Regions from separate parts of the Helicovermis profundi genome, predicted to be linked through region 1. Evidence: riboswitches for the same ligand, from Rfam matches in the RefSeq annotation. Region 1 holds a riboswitch; the other holds the start of a gene.
The links. Region 1 has a riboswitch for cobalamin ahead of cobT (nicotinate-nucleotide--dimethylbenzimidazole phosphoribosyltransferase). Riboswitches for the same ligand answer to the same signal wherever they lie in the genome.
Positions count from the first base shown of each region.

Region 2: linked by a shared signal. The riboswitch ahead of AACH12_RS01975 (precorrin-8X methylmutase) and the one ahead of cobT (nicotinate-nucleotide--dimethylbenzimidazole phosphoribosyltransferase) in region 1 are both predicted to bind cobalamin.

Region 1 covers NZ_AP028654.1:324,906-332,496, forward strand. Annotated here, with positions in the region: gene AACH12_RS01375 (Asp23/Gls24 family envelope stress response protein) at 206-1,030, shown strand; gene gdhA (NADP-specific glutamate dehydrogenase) at 1,415-2,758, shown strand; cobalamin riboswitch at 2,763-2,936, shown strand; gene cobT (nicotinate-nucleotide--dimethylbenzimidazole phosphoribosyltransferase) at 3,015-4,055, shown strand; gene AACH12_RS01390 (PucR family transcriptional regulator) at 4,277-5,980, shown strand; gene AACH12_RS01395 (cyclase family protein) at 6,182-6,874, opposite strand; gene ftcD (glutamate formimidoyltransferase) at 7,126-7,591, shown strand, end outside.
Region 2 covers NZ_AP028654.1:460,705-468,295, reverse strand. Annotated here, with positions in the region: gene cbiT (precorrin-6Y C5,15-methyltransferase (decarboxylating) subunit CbiT) at 1-169, opposite strand, end outside; gene cbiE (precorrin-6y C5,15-methyltransferase (decarboxylating) subunit CbiE) at 166-816, opposite strand; gene cbiD (cobalt-precorrin-5B (C(1))-methyltransferase CbiD) at 803-1,927, opposite strand; gene AACH12_RS01975 (precorrin-8X methylmutase) at 1,964-2,596, opposite strand; cobalamin riboswitch at 2,730-2,921, opposite strand; gene AACH12_RS01970 (hypothetical protein) at 2,970-3,110, opposite strand; gene AACH12_RS01965 (polysaccharide deacetylase family protein) at 3,199-4,419, opposite strand; gene AACH12_RS01960 (hypothetical protein) at 4,624-4,839, shown strand; gene AACH12_RS01955 (GIY-YIG nuclease family protein) at 4,836-5,102, opposite strand; gene rsmH (16S rRNA (cytosine(1402)-N(4))-methyltransferase RsmH) at 5,135-6,184, opposite strand; gene AACH12_RS01945 ((2Fe-2S)-binding protein) at 6,457-6,852, opposite strand; gene AACH12_RS01940 (flavodoxin domain-containing protein) at 6,989-7,519, opposite strand.

The sequences.
Region 1 (7,591 bases):
TAAAAGCACCGCGTGAATAAAGTAAGAATAAAAAATTGTATAGATAAATGAATTTCTTGGATTCAGAGGGAGTTTTTACTCCCACTGAATCTTAGAAAACATAATCCAGGGCCTTTTTAGAGTTCTTTTTCTCCCACTTTTTAAGAAGTGGGGATATTAGAACTCTAAGGCATCGGATAAATAAGAAAAACAGGGGGGGATTATTATGAAAGTATATGCTTTAGTTGGTAAAAGTGGAACTGGTAAAAGTCATAGGGCTATGAAAGTAGCATTTGAAAAAGATATTGATTATATAATTGATGATGGACTTTTAATAGAAGGAACAAAAAAAATTGCTGGAAGTTCTGCAAAAAGAGAAAATACAAAAATAGCTGCAGTAAAAAGAGCATTATTTTTTAATGATAATCATAGAGAAGAAGTGGTAAAAGTTTTAAAAAAAAATTTTGATAAAACTATATTAATTATAGGCACATCGATTAAAATGGTTGAAAATATAACTGAAACTTTAGAACTTACAAAAATAGATGAATTTGTTTTTATCGAAGATATATCTTCAAAAGAAGAAATAGAAAAAGCTCTTTCAGAAAGAGGCGATCATGGAAAACATGTAATACCGCTTCCGGCTATGGAAATTAAAAGCGATTTTTCTGGATATTTTTTAGATACATTTAAAACCGTTCTTAGAAGAAAAGATAACAGAATAAAAATTGGTGAAAAGTCGGTTGTTAGACCGACTTATAGTTATATAGGTAATTTTGTAATATTTAATAGAACAATTATTCAAATCATTGAAGGTGCATCTTTTGAAACAAATGGAATTGTAAAGATTATAAAGTCAAAAATTCGCAAGGTTGAAAATGGAATATTCATAGAAAGTGATGTTGTAAGTGAGTACGGATATAATGTGCTTGAAGTAGCTGAAAGACTTCAAAATACTATCAAATCAAGAGTAGAGTATATGTCTAATATCAATGTAACAGCTGTAAATATAGTTGTCAGACATGTTAAAACAAATGTTACAAAAAATTAATATTCTACATATTGTGCATTGTATTGTAAGAATATACGAAGAATTGAATGATTGTATACCATATGTAGAGAGATAATTTTGCAATAAAACTTTTAAAACTTCCAAAAAATAAAACTATTTACACAAATAATTTGATGTGTTAAAATAATTGTGTAAAAAAAAATGTTTTATTTTAACTTAAATTTAGGCATTTTCAATATGAATAGCGATTTTCTTCATAAGTATTATTTATAATATTTATGAAATATTTGTTGCAAAAACACATATATAAAGGGTTATATATGTAAGCGTTAAAAAAATGATTATTTCTTTTTTGTAACAAAAGAGAATTATTGAATTTTTATTGAATTCTAAGTTTATTAATTTCTAAAGGGAGTTGTTGAAATGAGAAAGTATATTGATGAAGTTTTTGGCCGTGTAAAAGCTAGAAATCCACATGAACCTGAATTTTTACAAGCTGTTGAAGAGGTTTTTGTATCACTTGAGCCTGTTCTTGAAAAACACCCAGAGTGGGTAAAGGCTAATCTATTAGATAGATTTGCTGAGCCAGAAAGACAAATTATGTTCAGAGTACCTTGGGTAGATGACAAAGGTACTCTTAATGTGAACAGAGGATATAGAGTACAATTTAATGGAGCTATTGGACCTTATAAAGGTGGACTTAGATTCCATAAATCAGTATACATTGGAATTATTAAATTCTTAGGATTTGAACAAATTTTGAAAAACTCATTAACTGGTCTTCCAATTGGTGGAGGAAAAGGTGGTTCAGATTTTGATCCTAATGGTAAATCTGACGGAGAAGTAATGAGATTTTGCCAAAGTTTTATGATGGAATTACAAAGACATATTGGACCTGATGTTGATGTTCCTGCTGGAGATATTGGTGTTGGCGGAAGAGAAATTGGATACCTTTATGGTCAATATAGAAGAGTTAAAAAAGTATTTGAAAATGGAGTATTAACTGGAAAAGGTTTAAGTTATGGTGGAAGTTTAATTAGACCAGAAGCTACTGGATTTGGAATTACTTATTTTGCACAAGAAATGCTTAAGACACAAGGTGAAACTTTTGAAGGAAAAACTGTTGCTTTATCAGGATTTGGTAATGTAACTTGGGGTACTGCAAGAAAAGTAACTGAATTAGGCGGAAAAGTTGTTACTTTATCAGGTCCAGATGGATATATTTATGATCCTAATGGTGTTAGTGGTGATAAAATTGACTACTTACTTGAACTTAGAGCAAGTGGAAATGATAGAATTAAAGATTACGCTGATAAATATGGTGTAGAATTCTTCGCTGGTGAAAGACCATGGGGAGTTAAAGTTGATGTTGTAATACCAACTGCTACACAAAATGAGATTAGAATTGATGATGCTAAGAAAATTGTTGCTAATGGAACTAAATTTGTTTGTGAAGGTTCAAATATGCCTACTACAAATGAAGCTCTTAAGTATCTTCAAGATAGTGGAATTATTGTAGGACCTGCTAAAGCTGCTAATGCTGGTGGAGTTGCTACTTCTGCTCTTGAAATGTCACAAAATAGTATGAGATTATCTTGGACTGAAGAAGAAGTTGATCAAAAATTACATGCTATTATGAAAAACATTCATGATGTATCTGCAGAAGCTTCTAAAGAGTATGGTTTTGGTTATGACTTAGTTGCTGGAGCAAATATTGCTGGTTTCTTAAAAGTTGCAGATGCTATGTATGCACAAGGAGACTACTAGAATTAAATAAATATAATATTTTGGTGCCCGTTTTACGGGAGAATAGGGAATAAAGTGAAAATCTTTAACGGTCCCACCACTGTAAAGATGAGTGATTTACAAATGCCACTGCTTAAGCGGGAAGGTGTAAACCATGTTGATTCTAAGTCAGGAGACCTGCCAAAAATATTTAACATGAATTAGGTAAGGTTCGTGATTCTCTTTTAAGGGGAATCACGAACCTTTTTTATATGATATAAAAGACATAGGGGGAATTATGTTAGAAAGTACATTAAGAAAAATAAAATCAGTAAATAAAAAAACTGCACTTAAATCAATTGAAAGAGTAGATAATCTTGTAAAACCCAAGGGTAGTCTAGGTATGCTTGAAGAAATCGTAGTTAAACTTTCCGCAATTCAAAACACAAAATTTCCTAAAATTTCAAATAAAGAAATAATAGTTTTCGCGTCTGATCATGGAATTTTTGAAGAGGGAGTTGCAATAACACCTAGAGAAGTTACATTAATACAGGCAGAAAATATGATACTTGGAGTTACAGGAGTATGCGCGTTAGCTAAAAATGCAAATTCGAAAGTTATAGTAGTAGATGTTGGTATCGATGCTGATGTTAAAAATAATAAAATAATAAATAAAAAAATCAGAAAAGGTACAAGCAATTTCACAAAAGGTCCAGCAATGTCTAGAGAAGAGGCAATTAGATCTATTGAAATAGGTATTGAAATTGCAAATTCAAGGATAGATTTGGGTGCGGATATACTTGGTACGGGAGAGATGGGAATTGGCAATACTACACCATCATCTGCAATTCTTTCTGTAATTGGTGGATATAAGCCCAGTGAGGTCACAGGAATTGGCGCAAATTTACCTCTCGAAAGACTTGAAAAAAAGATTGATGTAATCGATAAAGGCATTAAATTTAATAAGCCTAATAAAAATGATCCTATTGATGTTCTTTCAAAGGTAGGTGGATTTGAAATTGGAGCGATGGCGGGGGCAATGATAGGGGGTGCTTCTAGAGGAGTTCCGGTTATAGTAGATGGATTTATCTCATCAGCTGCTGCGCTTATCGCAATAAAATTAGAGCCTAAAGTAAAAGATTATTTATTTGCTTCACATTTTTCAAAAGAAAAAGGTGCATTTTTAGCATCAAAGGAACTTGGACTAAAAACACCACTTCATTTGGATTTAAGGCTTGGAGAAGGTACGGGAGCTGCAATTATGTTTAGCATTATTGAGTTTGCTCTAGCGATGAATAACAATATGGTTACTTTTGATGAAGGTGGCTTTAAATTATAGAAGTTCGTATAAGAAAACTTAGATAGTATACACAAGTATGTGTGTATGTCTAAGTTTTCTTATTTTTTTACATATATTTAAAAATTAAAATTTTTATAGAGTAATAGCACAAAAATATATATTGTTAATAGGGTATTATTATGATATTCTTATATTAAATTTATAAAAATTAAAATTATTATAGATTAATAAAAATCTTATTAAAGTCATATATGGTATTTTTGTTAGTTAAATTATTACATATTGAATATAAAGAGGTGAATGTTTTGATAAGAGAAACTGGTATAGCTATTAAAGATATTTTAAAGATGAAGTCTTTTGAAAAAAGTAATATTATTGCAGGTGAAGGTGGAATTAATAGGATTATTACTAGAGTTAATGTTATGGCAGATCCAGATATTTTAAATTGGGTAGATAAAGGTGAATTCTTATTAACAACAGGTTATTTTTTTAAGACAACCAAATTAGAAAATCAATTGAATTTAATTAGGGAAAGTAATTTTAAAAAACTTTCTGGTATGGGAATAAAAATTTTCCCTTATTTAGATAAAATGCCTGAAGAAATAATTAAATTAGCAAATGAACTTAATTTTCCAATTATTGAAATTGATTATGAAGTTCCTTTTACTGATATTATGACGCCGGTTTTTCAAGAAATTTTTAATAGACAATCATCGATTATTAATAAGGTTCAAATTGTTCATAAAGATACAATGAATGTACTTTTAAAAGGTGGAAGTATAAAAGATATAATTGGTAATTTATCCAAAACACTTGAAAATCCTATTGTTGTTGTAGATCATCATTTTGATGAAATTATTATTGACTCCTTAGGTGATAGTCAAATTTACAAAAAACTTGAAGATGACATCAATTTAACATTTTCAAAAAATAAACTTCGAGTAGATAAAAATAAAACTTCTCGAGACAAAATTAATATTGATGAAGATGATATTGATAGAATAATGGTACCAATAATGGTGAAAAACAATATTTATGGCCATCTAATTGCCTATGGCATGAAAAGTGACTTAAGCGATTTTGATGTTTTGTATATGGAATCAACTTCAACTGTAGTTGCAGTTGAATTTTTAAAGAGAATTTCTATTCAAGAAGTAGAAAACAAATATAAGGCAGAGTTCTTTGAAGATCTTATTTCATTTGATGAATTTAGAAAGAAGAAAGCAATTGAAAGGGCGAATTATTACAAACTAGACAAAGACGCTTCTTATTCTGTGCTTACGCTTAGACTAAGTAAAACAGAGTCAAGCATTGATTCTGATGAAGAATATAACCAAATGCTTGTAAAAGTAATGTATATGATAGACTTAATTTGCAAAAATGAATGCAATTCATATTTAACAGCGAATAAAGGAAAGAAAATAAATATACTTTTTATGTGGAAAAAATCTGAAGATTCAAATAAAAAGATTAATCTAATTGCTCAGATGATTAAAGAAAGTTTAAATGCTAAAGTTGCAAGCATTAAATTTAAAATGGGAATTGGAAGAGAAACAATGGGACTCGCTAATGTTTATAAAAGTCTTAAAGATGCCGAAAAGGCAGTAGATGCAACTAAAAATTATGTTGATGGTGATATAATTAATTTTGAGACTTTAGGAATTTATAAGATTTTTTGCCAAGATAATTTAAAAGAAGAATTAATAAGTTTTTATAAATCTACATTAGAACCTCTAGTTGAATATGATAGAAAAAGAGATACTGAATTAGTTAAATCGCTTAGAATTTATTTTGAAACAAATGGCAATTTAAAGAAAATGTCAGAAAAATTATTTACACACTACAACACCGTACTATATAGAATCAATAGAATACAAGAAATCACCAAAAGAAATTTAAACGATGAAATGGATAGATACGGCCTAGAAACATCAATGAAAATAATGAGAATCTTAAATTTATAAAAAAACAGCGGTGCAAAAAAACAATCAAAATACCTTGTAAGAAAAGCTTACAAAAGGTATTTTGATTGTTTTTTTATAGGGAGTGCATTTAAATGGAAATTTAAAATAATGTTATAATAAATATTTATTATAATAAATAATTTTGTAAAAAGTACACAACTATGTATACATAGTTGTGTACTTTTTAATTTTTTGCTATATTTACTCTTCAACTAATGCAACTGCCCTTATTGGCGAGCCAGAGCCATCTCTTATTTTAAGAGGTAAACCAAAATATAGGAATCTTTTATTTACGACTTTATCTAGATTGCACATATTTTCGGTGTTAGTAATATCGTATTCTCCACAAATTAAATGACCTGAAAAATCTAAATCATCTGGGTGATCAATTGCAGGAGCATCCACTCCAATGTTAACAATTCCAAGCTCTGCAAGATATTTAGCAGCTTCATAATTAAGTCCTGTATATTCAGTTTGCCATTTATCGCTTCCAAAATTTCTGTCAAAATGACCTGTATACATTAGTAGGATATCACCCTTACTTACAGTTTGGCCTGATTTTTTAATTGCAAGTTCAAGGTCTCTTGGTTCAATGGGACGGTTGTATCTTAAGTGTGACAAATCAATGCATATAGCACTTCCCCAAAAATACTCAAGTGGCATTTTATCTATTGTTTGACCACTTGGCTTATATTCCCAAACTCCATCTGAATGAGTTCCACCGTGTTCGCTAATTAGTAAATTTCGTGCAGAAAATCCTAGAGTTTTTGATCCAGTTAGCTTCATGTTATCTTCATGAGTCATATTGGTCATAATAAAAGTTGGTTGATGCATTGGAAATACAGACATTCCTTGGAAAATTTCTTGAGATAAATCAATTAATTTTAAAGCCATACAAATCTCCTTTCTATTGAAAAAAATATTTATTATCTTTTATAAGTTAATATTAAGTATATACTCTTAATTTATTAAAAAAAACTGATTTTTAATAAATTTATTGGGTAAGTAATAGTTGATGCAAAAATTGTGTTAAAAGTATCTAATAAAATTTAATAATAAAAATAGTATACTCTATAGTGTAGATTAAAATGTGCTCGATTTCAAATGAGCTATTAATAAATTAAAATTTTTAAGGAGGAACAAAAATGTCAGATGTTAAAAAGTATATTTTAGCTGTACCGAATTTTAGTAATGGTAGAGATGAAGATGTTATTGAAGCTATTGTGGATGAGGTAAGAAAAGTTGAAGGTGTAAAACTAATAAGTTATGAGCCAGAGCATGATTTTAATAGAACTGTTATTACTTGTATTGGTGAACCGGCTCCACTTAAAGTAGCTATGCTTAATATGGCGGCAAAATCTTATGAGTTAATTGATATGAGTGTTCAAAAAGGAACTCATCCAAGAATAGGTGCGCAAGATACTATTCCTCTTTATCCATTTAAAAATATTGAACTTGATGAAGTAAAGGAATTAGCAGAAGAAATAGGTAAAGAAATTTTTGATAAACATAAAGTTCCAGTGTATTTCTCGGGTGTAAATTCAAGAATTGATAAAAAGAAAGCTCTTGGATTTATTAGAAAAGGACAATATGAAGGACTTAAAGAACTTC
Region 2 (7,591 bases), 140 kb from region 1:
CTTCTAAAAATTTTGCCATTTCAATCGAAACACTACCAGTGCCACTTCCAATATCAAGAGCCACAAAATTCTTCTTTAGTCTAAGTTTTGAAAGTGAAATTACTCTTATTTCTTCTTTTGTCATGGGAACTTTGCCTCTTAAAAATTCTTTATCTTCTATTCCTATCATTTTTTCTCCAATTCATTTTTATTTATAATAATAACTACATTTAAGTCACTAAATTCGCATTTTTCTTTTGCAAGTTCATCCACAGCATACACAGTTATTTTTTCGTTTTCATAGGATAAATTCTCTCCTACATAAATTTCAAATTGACCTATATCTATTAGATTTTCTTTCATCTCTTTTGCTATAAAGCTTGGATTATTCTTTTTATCTGTAAGAAGCCCTAGCGTTTCTTTTTCATTTATTAAATTTAAAAAATCATTTTGTCTACCATGAACACTAGTTAATATGCCATTATGATATGTAAGAGCTAGTTTTGAATACATATATTGAAGTGAACTAATCCCAGCTGTAACGTTAAAACTTGATTTATCAAAATGTTTACTTAAAAAATTAAGCATACTATAAAATCCCGTATCACCTGATAAAATTACAGATATTCTTTTTCTTTGATAATTCGCGCTTATAAATTCAATCGTTTTAGTTAAATCTCCAGTAATAATAAATTCTTCTTTTTTTAAATATTTAAGAGAATCAAGATTTCTTCTTCCACCAATCAAAATATCAGAGTTTTCTATAATTTCAGTTGCTATAGGTAAAATATATTTTGGATTTCCTGGTCCGATTCCCACTATATTAAATTTGTTCAATATTAAATTCCTCCATTATCTTATTACCTAAATCAGAAACACTTAGTAGCCCATGCTCATTTGTAAATAAGACAACTCCGTTTTGAATTTCATCAAATGCCCTCTTATTTAATTTTTCAGAGATTTTATTACTGATATTATCAAATACTTTATCCATCTTATATTCTTTAATGTATTTAAATGCTTCATCAGTTGTATTTGATATACTAATTAGTTTAATAAGATCAGTTTCAGCACCAATTAAGGCGAGTTGACTCATAATAATTTCCATTCTTCCATCTGCTATTTTACTATGAGTATTAAATATACCACCTGCGATTTTTACCATTTTACCAGCGTGTCCAACCCAAAGAATTTTTTTTATATCAAGTTTAAGCGCTTCGTCAATTACTTGACCTACATAATTGCTACATTTAATTATTTCTTCAATATTTAGACCCATTTTTCTACTAAAGTCTCTTCCATAATTTCCGGGTGATATTAGCAAAATTTTATCATAATGTTTTTTCTTAAATATTCTCATTTCAATTTTTAAAGTTTCAATTAAAGCATCTTCGCTCATAGGTTCAACGATGCCAGAAGTCCCGATTATAGAAATACCTCCAACAATTCCGAGTTTAGGATTAAAAGTTTTCTTAGCAATATTTTCGCCATCTGGTGCGTAAATTTCAACGTTTGCACCTCTATTTTCACCTATAACACTTCTAACTTCTTTTTCTATAGTTCTTAGCGGAACTGGATTAATTGCACTATTTCCCGGTTTAATACTCAAACCTTCTTTTGTTACTTTTCCAATGCCTATTCCACCATATATATTAATTTCTTTATCATCTCTAAATGAAATTTTTGAAAATATAGTCATTTTATTGGTCATATCAGGATCATCTCCGCCATCTTTTATAACTGAACAAAGAGCATAATCATCATTTATTTCCTGATTGTAAATATCAATAGTTAGAGGCCATCCCTTAGGTGTATCAATTTTTACTGTATTTACATTTTCTCTATTTAACAACATAATAGCCGAAGCTTTAGAAGCTGCAGTTGCTGAAGAGCCTGTAGTATAACCATATTTTAATTTTTTACCGTTTTTCTCTATATACCTTTCCAAAACTTCACCTACTTTTAGTCAATTCATTAATAGTCATTACATTTGATACATTATTGCGTTAATAATAGTTGCAGCAACTGGACTACCACCTTTTCTTCCATTAATAATTATATAAGGTATACCCGAATTTTTAAGAGCTTCTTTTGATTCAGCAGCACCTACAAAACCTACTGGAACTCCGATTACTAAAGATGGATTTGCTTTCTTTTCTTTAACTAATTCAAGTAGTTTATAAATTGCTGTTGGGGCATTACCTATTGCATATATCGAAGTATTTTTGTCTTTAGCCGCAATTTCAATAGCCGCCATCGATCTAGTAATATTTTTTTCTTTTGCGATTTTGAATACTGATTCTTCGTGAACTAAATTATATATTTTTGAATTATATTCTTTTAGTATTCTTTTATTTGTACCAGCCATAACCATCTTAGTATCAGCATATATATCATTTCCATTTCTCAAACTGTCCATAAGTATATCAATAGCTTTAGGATGAATTTCTATTAAATTAGCATATTCAAAATCTGCAGTCGTATGGATCACTCTTTGAACTATTTTAATTTCTCTTTCATCAAAATTATGTTTACCTAATTCACTTAATATAATTTCAAAACTTCTTTCCTCAATTTTCATTGGGTTTTTAATATAATCTTCAAGATATTTACTCATTTATTCCTCCGCAATATTATCTAGGTATTATTCAAATTTACATTTCAGGTAAAAAAGCAAGAATTTTATACCTATATATACAAAAAACAGCCCAAAAGGCCGTTTTAATTCGTAGTCTTCCCGCCTGAAGTATCTCGTTTAACAATAGTAGGCAGGTTTCCTGGCTCATACGTAGCCCATTAAACGTCTTCCCAGAAATCCAGTGACGTATTGTTTAACGGTAGTATTCACAGTAGCAGGGGGCTGCGACAGATTTTAACTGTCTTCCCTATTATCCTCTCATTAGAATCACTCTAACTTAGGCACCTATTATCTAATATTCAATTATTAACTACATCCTATCAAAAAGATTTAAGCAAGTAAATACAAAAAATTATTTACTTTTCATACTAATAATACTTAATTGATCGCTTATTTTTTTTAGTATAACAATTATTTTATTTATAGAATATTGAATAGAAATTAAAATTATAAAAAATACTATTAAAATAAATATAATTATTTGATTATTCATAAATTCACATCCCTTACACTAGTTAAAATATATGCCTTTATCACTAAGCCAGAATTCGCTTATTCAAACCTAGTTAATAAGTTAATCGCTAATAAGTTACTATTTTATACTCATCCAAAGACTCTTTAGAAAGATATTTTTCATTTCCTTCTCTTATTGTGATAGTTTTAGGATTGCCATCACTAATAAATTTTAGTCTTGGCTTTTCTTTGTATAAATCAAGCCAATGTCTTAATTGTAATTTTCCATCTCCACTTTGTACTCTTAAAATGCTTTTTGGATTAAATCTTTTACTATAAGCTGACCAAGAAGGTCGCCATCCTACATTTAAAATTGCAATATTATTATACTTAGTTCCGTCATAGCTTCCGGATACAAGTTTTTCTTTAGCTGCGTCATTCTTTGGTCTTTCTCCGAACGGAAGAGCAAGAGTGTTGATTTTATATCCATTCATAAGTGGTTCATATTCTTTTACAACATTTGCAAGAGTATTTTCAATTTTATCTGCATCCATTGTTTTAAAATGTCCATGATGATAACTATGATTTCCGATATCCATACCTACATTTATGATATGATTTAATTTATATTTAACCAAATTCTTTTGTCCAAATGGAGTTCCACCATTTAAAAAGAACGTTGCTTCAAGCCCAAAATCATTATGTTTATCATAAAAATCTTCCATAATTCCAACAACCGAATTTGGATCAATCTCTTTATCACCATTTTCATCAATTAATATATTAAAATTTGACCTATTTCCATCATCAAAAGTTAAAACAACAGGTGTATATCCCGCTTTAGTTGTAATATTTCCATTAACAAAATCTTTAAGGCTAAGTAGTCTAAATCCACTATCATAAAGCTCTTGAAGATCTTTCTTAAAACTTTCAGCTGTTCTAGAATACGTTGCATTTTTTTTACTTAATCCATGATACATAATAACCATAATTTCACCGAGTTCGTTCGCTTTAATTTTTTTAAGTTCTTTCGTGCTTAGCTCAGTAAAATTAGTAGCTTCTTTTACATCTTCTTTATTTGAATCTTCTTTGCTAGTTGTAGTTTCTACATTTGTACTATTAGGTTCGATTTTTGTAGTATTATCAATATTTTTTTCTATTTCTTTAGCTTCAACATTTTCTGTATCTTTGTCATTTTCTACATTTTTAACGTCAACATTTTTTGTACTTACTTCCACGTTATTTGCATTTTCTTTACTGAGGTCTATATTTTCTTCATTTACTTGTTTTAAAGAACAACCACTTAATAATAAAGTGATTGCTAAAACTACTACTATTCCTTTTTTCATATTATCTCCCATTTTATATATTAATATCTATGTATTTACATACTAATAATATACTCAAAATCAGAAATTACAACTATTATTTAATAAATGTAACCCTTTTTTATCAATCTCTAATTGTTTTTTAATCTTACTTCTATTTTATATTAATAGAAGTATATTATTATGTAGATGCAGATATAAATAAAGTACAAAAGGAGGCAAATTATGCTTGGTAATCTTCTATTTATACTCGTATTAATTCTTTTAGGGAAATTTTTATTGTCTTTAGGATTTGGGATAATAAAAATAATTCTTACACTTATATTTATTGGAGTATTATTTGTAATAATTCCAATTTCAATTGCACTACTTATTCCAATTTTATTGTTCTTTGGAATAGGATTCCTAGTATTACTTATTTTTAAGTCAATACTTCATTAAAAGTCAATTTTGAAACTGCCTATTAAAGAAATTTTTTCTTTTCTAGTCAGTTTTTTTATTATTATTTCTCTTTTTAAAGCTTGAGATTTTGTTTCAAACTCTTCATAATATTTAAGAATCACCGGCGTTCTACCCCTTGTGTATTTGGCACCATTTCCAGAGTTATGAGTTTTCATTCTTTTATCTAAATCTACTGTCCAACCAGTGTACAAAGTATTGTCACTACACTTCAGAATATATACATAATTTTTAGTTGCTTTCATATTCCACCTATCATTTTACTTTATTTGTTTGATTACGCTTTTATAGCCCATCGCATTTTAGTAGAACGCGCACGTGTATTGATATTACATTCTTCTTTAGAAGGCCTAATTATTTCTGAGGCAACTTCACTATAAATTCCTTCTTTAAATAAACGCTTAAAAGATTTTTTTACAAGTCTATCCTCTCCAGAGTGAAAAGAAAGAATTGCAACTCTTCCGCCACTTTTAAGAGAACTTGGTAATTTTTCTAGAAACTCATATAAAACTTCAAATTCTTCATTGACATCTATTCTAAGTGCTTGAAAAGATCTTTGACAAGATTTTTTAACAGCTTCTTCCCTCTCGTTTTCAGGAATAAATTTTAATGCACTTTTTATTATTTGCTGAAGATGAGTCGTTGTAGAAATATATTTTCCTTTCTTGTTTTCTATAATAATAGCTTTAGCAATTTTTGCAGCATAAGGTTCATCTGAATTTTCAATAAGCATCCCCTCAAGTTCAGCTTCTGAAATATTTCTTAATCTTTCAGAAGCTGAAATACCCTTTTTAGGATTAAGTCTAAGATCAAGTGGCCCTTCTTTTTTATATGAGAAACCTCTTTTGGGGTTATCAATCTGCATTGATGAAACACCAAGATCTGCTAGAACAAAATCAAATAAACCTGCTTCAGACGCAACTTTATCAACTTCTAAAAAATTCAACTGCTTAATAGTTAATATCTCTGGACCATATCCTTGTTTTTCTAATCTATCTCTTGTACGAGGAAGTTCAATAGGATCAACATCAAGTGCGTAAAGATGACCGGTATGATTTAAACACTTTAACATTTCGAGAGAATGTCCCCCATACCCAAGCGTTGCATCAAGACCAGTTTGACCTGGCTTTATTTGTAAAAATTCCAAGATTTCTTTTACACAAATCGAAATATGCATACCAGCTGGTGTACTTCCTTTTAAAATAACTCTCGCTACAGTATCTGAATACTTATTTGGATCATGTTCTTTATATTTTTCAGAATATTTTTTTGGATGAGTCCCTTTGTATCTAACTCTTCTTTTATGAGGTTTATCTTGATTTTCCATTTTTTCTCCTTTTATTAATTGAAAATAATTTTCTGTATTAATTTCAGTATATCATTATATTCAATAATACTTGAATAAAAAAAATCATGAACATAAATGAATTTCTAAGATTCAGAGGGAGTTTTTACTCCCACCGAATCTTAGAAAACATAATCCAGGGCCTTTTTAGAGTTCTTTATCCCCCACTTTTTTAAGAAGTGGGGGTACTAAAATTCTAAGGCATCGGATAAAATGCTCACGATTTACTATTCAAAGATAAACTCTATCCCTCATTAATTTTTATATTTTTCAATTAATTTATTAAGCTCAGTTGAGCAGCATTTTCCAAACGGATGATTTTTTTTACATTGTCCATTTTTCATAACATTTGTATAATTCATTAACTCTTTAAGATTTTTTACATTATTTTCTATAGTAGCATTTTTAACTTCATCAATCGTAACTCGATTACAGTAGCATGCATACTTTTCTGTAGCATCATCTTTATACCATATAGGTACCTTAATATCTTTTGTCAATAACATATCTTCCTCAGAAAAATATGCAACTTTACATTTAGAATTTAAACAGATTGTATAGTCCTTACATTCATTAATTGGGCTTTTATTCATTTTAACAAGATTTGCTACTGTTTCGTTTGGTACAGCTTTTCCTAGCATCCCACACACTGGACACTTTATATTTTTTTCTTCTATACTAGAATTTGAAATCGATCCTCATGTAGATGTGCTTGCTTTAAACAATTTATAAAACCTCCTTATATACTCTCAATATTGAGTCCAAATATTCTTTGACAATATAAATTTACTTAGCCTTGCTATTTACATAGCTAATCAACTCATCTATATTTTTTTCTTTAGTGAAATCTACAGGATTATCATATGCCGATAGCATTCCCCTATCATCTGCTGATAAATTTTTCTTTCTTTTCAAAGTAAATTTAAGCATATTCATTAGTAATTTATCAAAACTTTTTAACTTATTATAATCAAATCCTCCCCTTAAATAAAAAAATCTAATGTTTTTTTGCATTTCTTCATCAAAATTATTGTTTTTTACTTCATTAATTGCTTTTTCATTAGGTGAGGATGCTCCAGAGAAAAAAACAACTATATTTTTCCCTTTTAAGTCATGGATATTTTTCTTAATAAGTTTAACTCCATTTATTCTACCTGCATATAAACCACCGCCATAAATTATGGTGTCATATTCTAATAATTTATCGCTAGTCACAGTTGAAGCTTCAAAAATATCAGCTGAAAGATTTTTTGCAATCCAATCAGCATAATTTTTTACAAAATTTGACTTAGATTTGTACACAACTATAGTTTTCATTTATTTACCTCCAGTATTCAAAATTCAATACAATATTAAACTTGAATGCTTAAACAATCAAATATTTTAAAC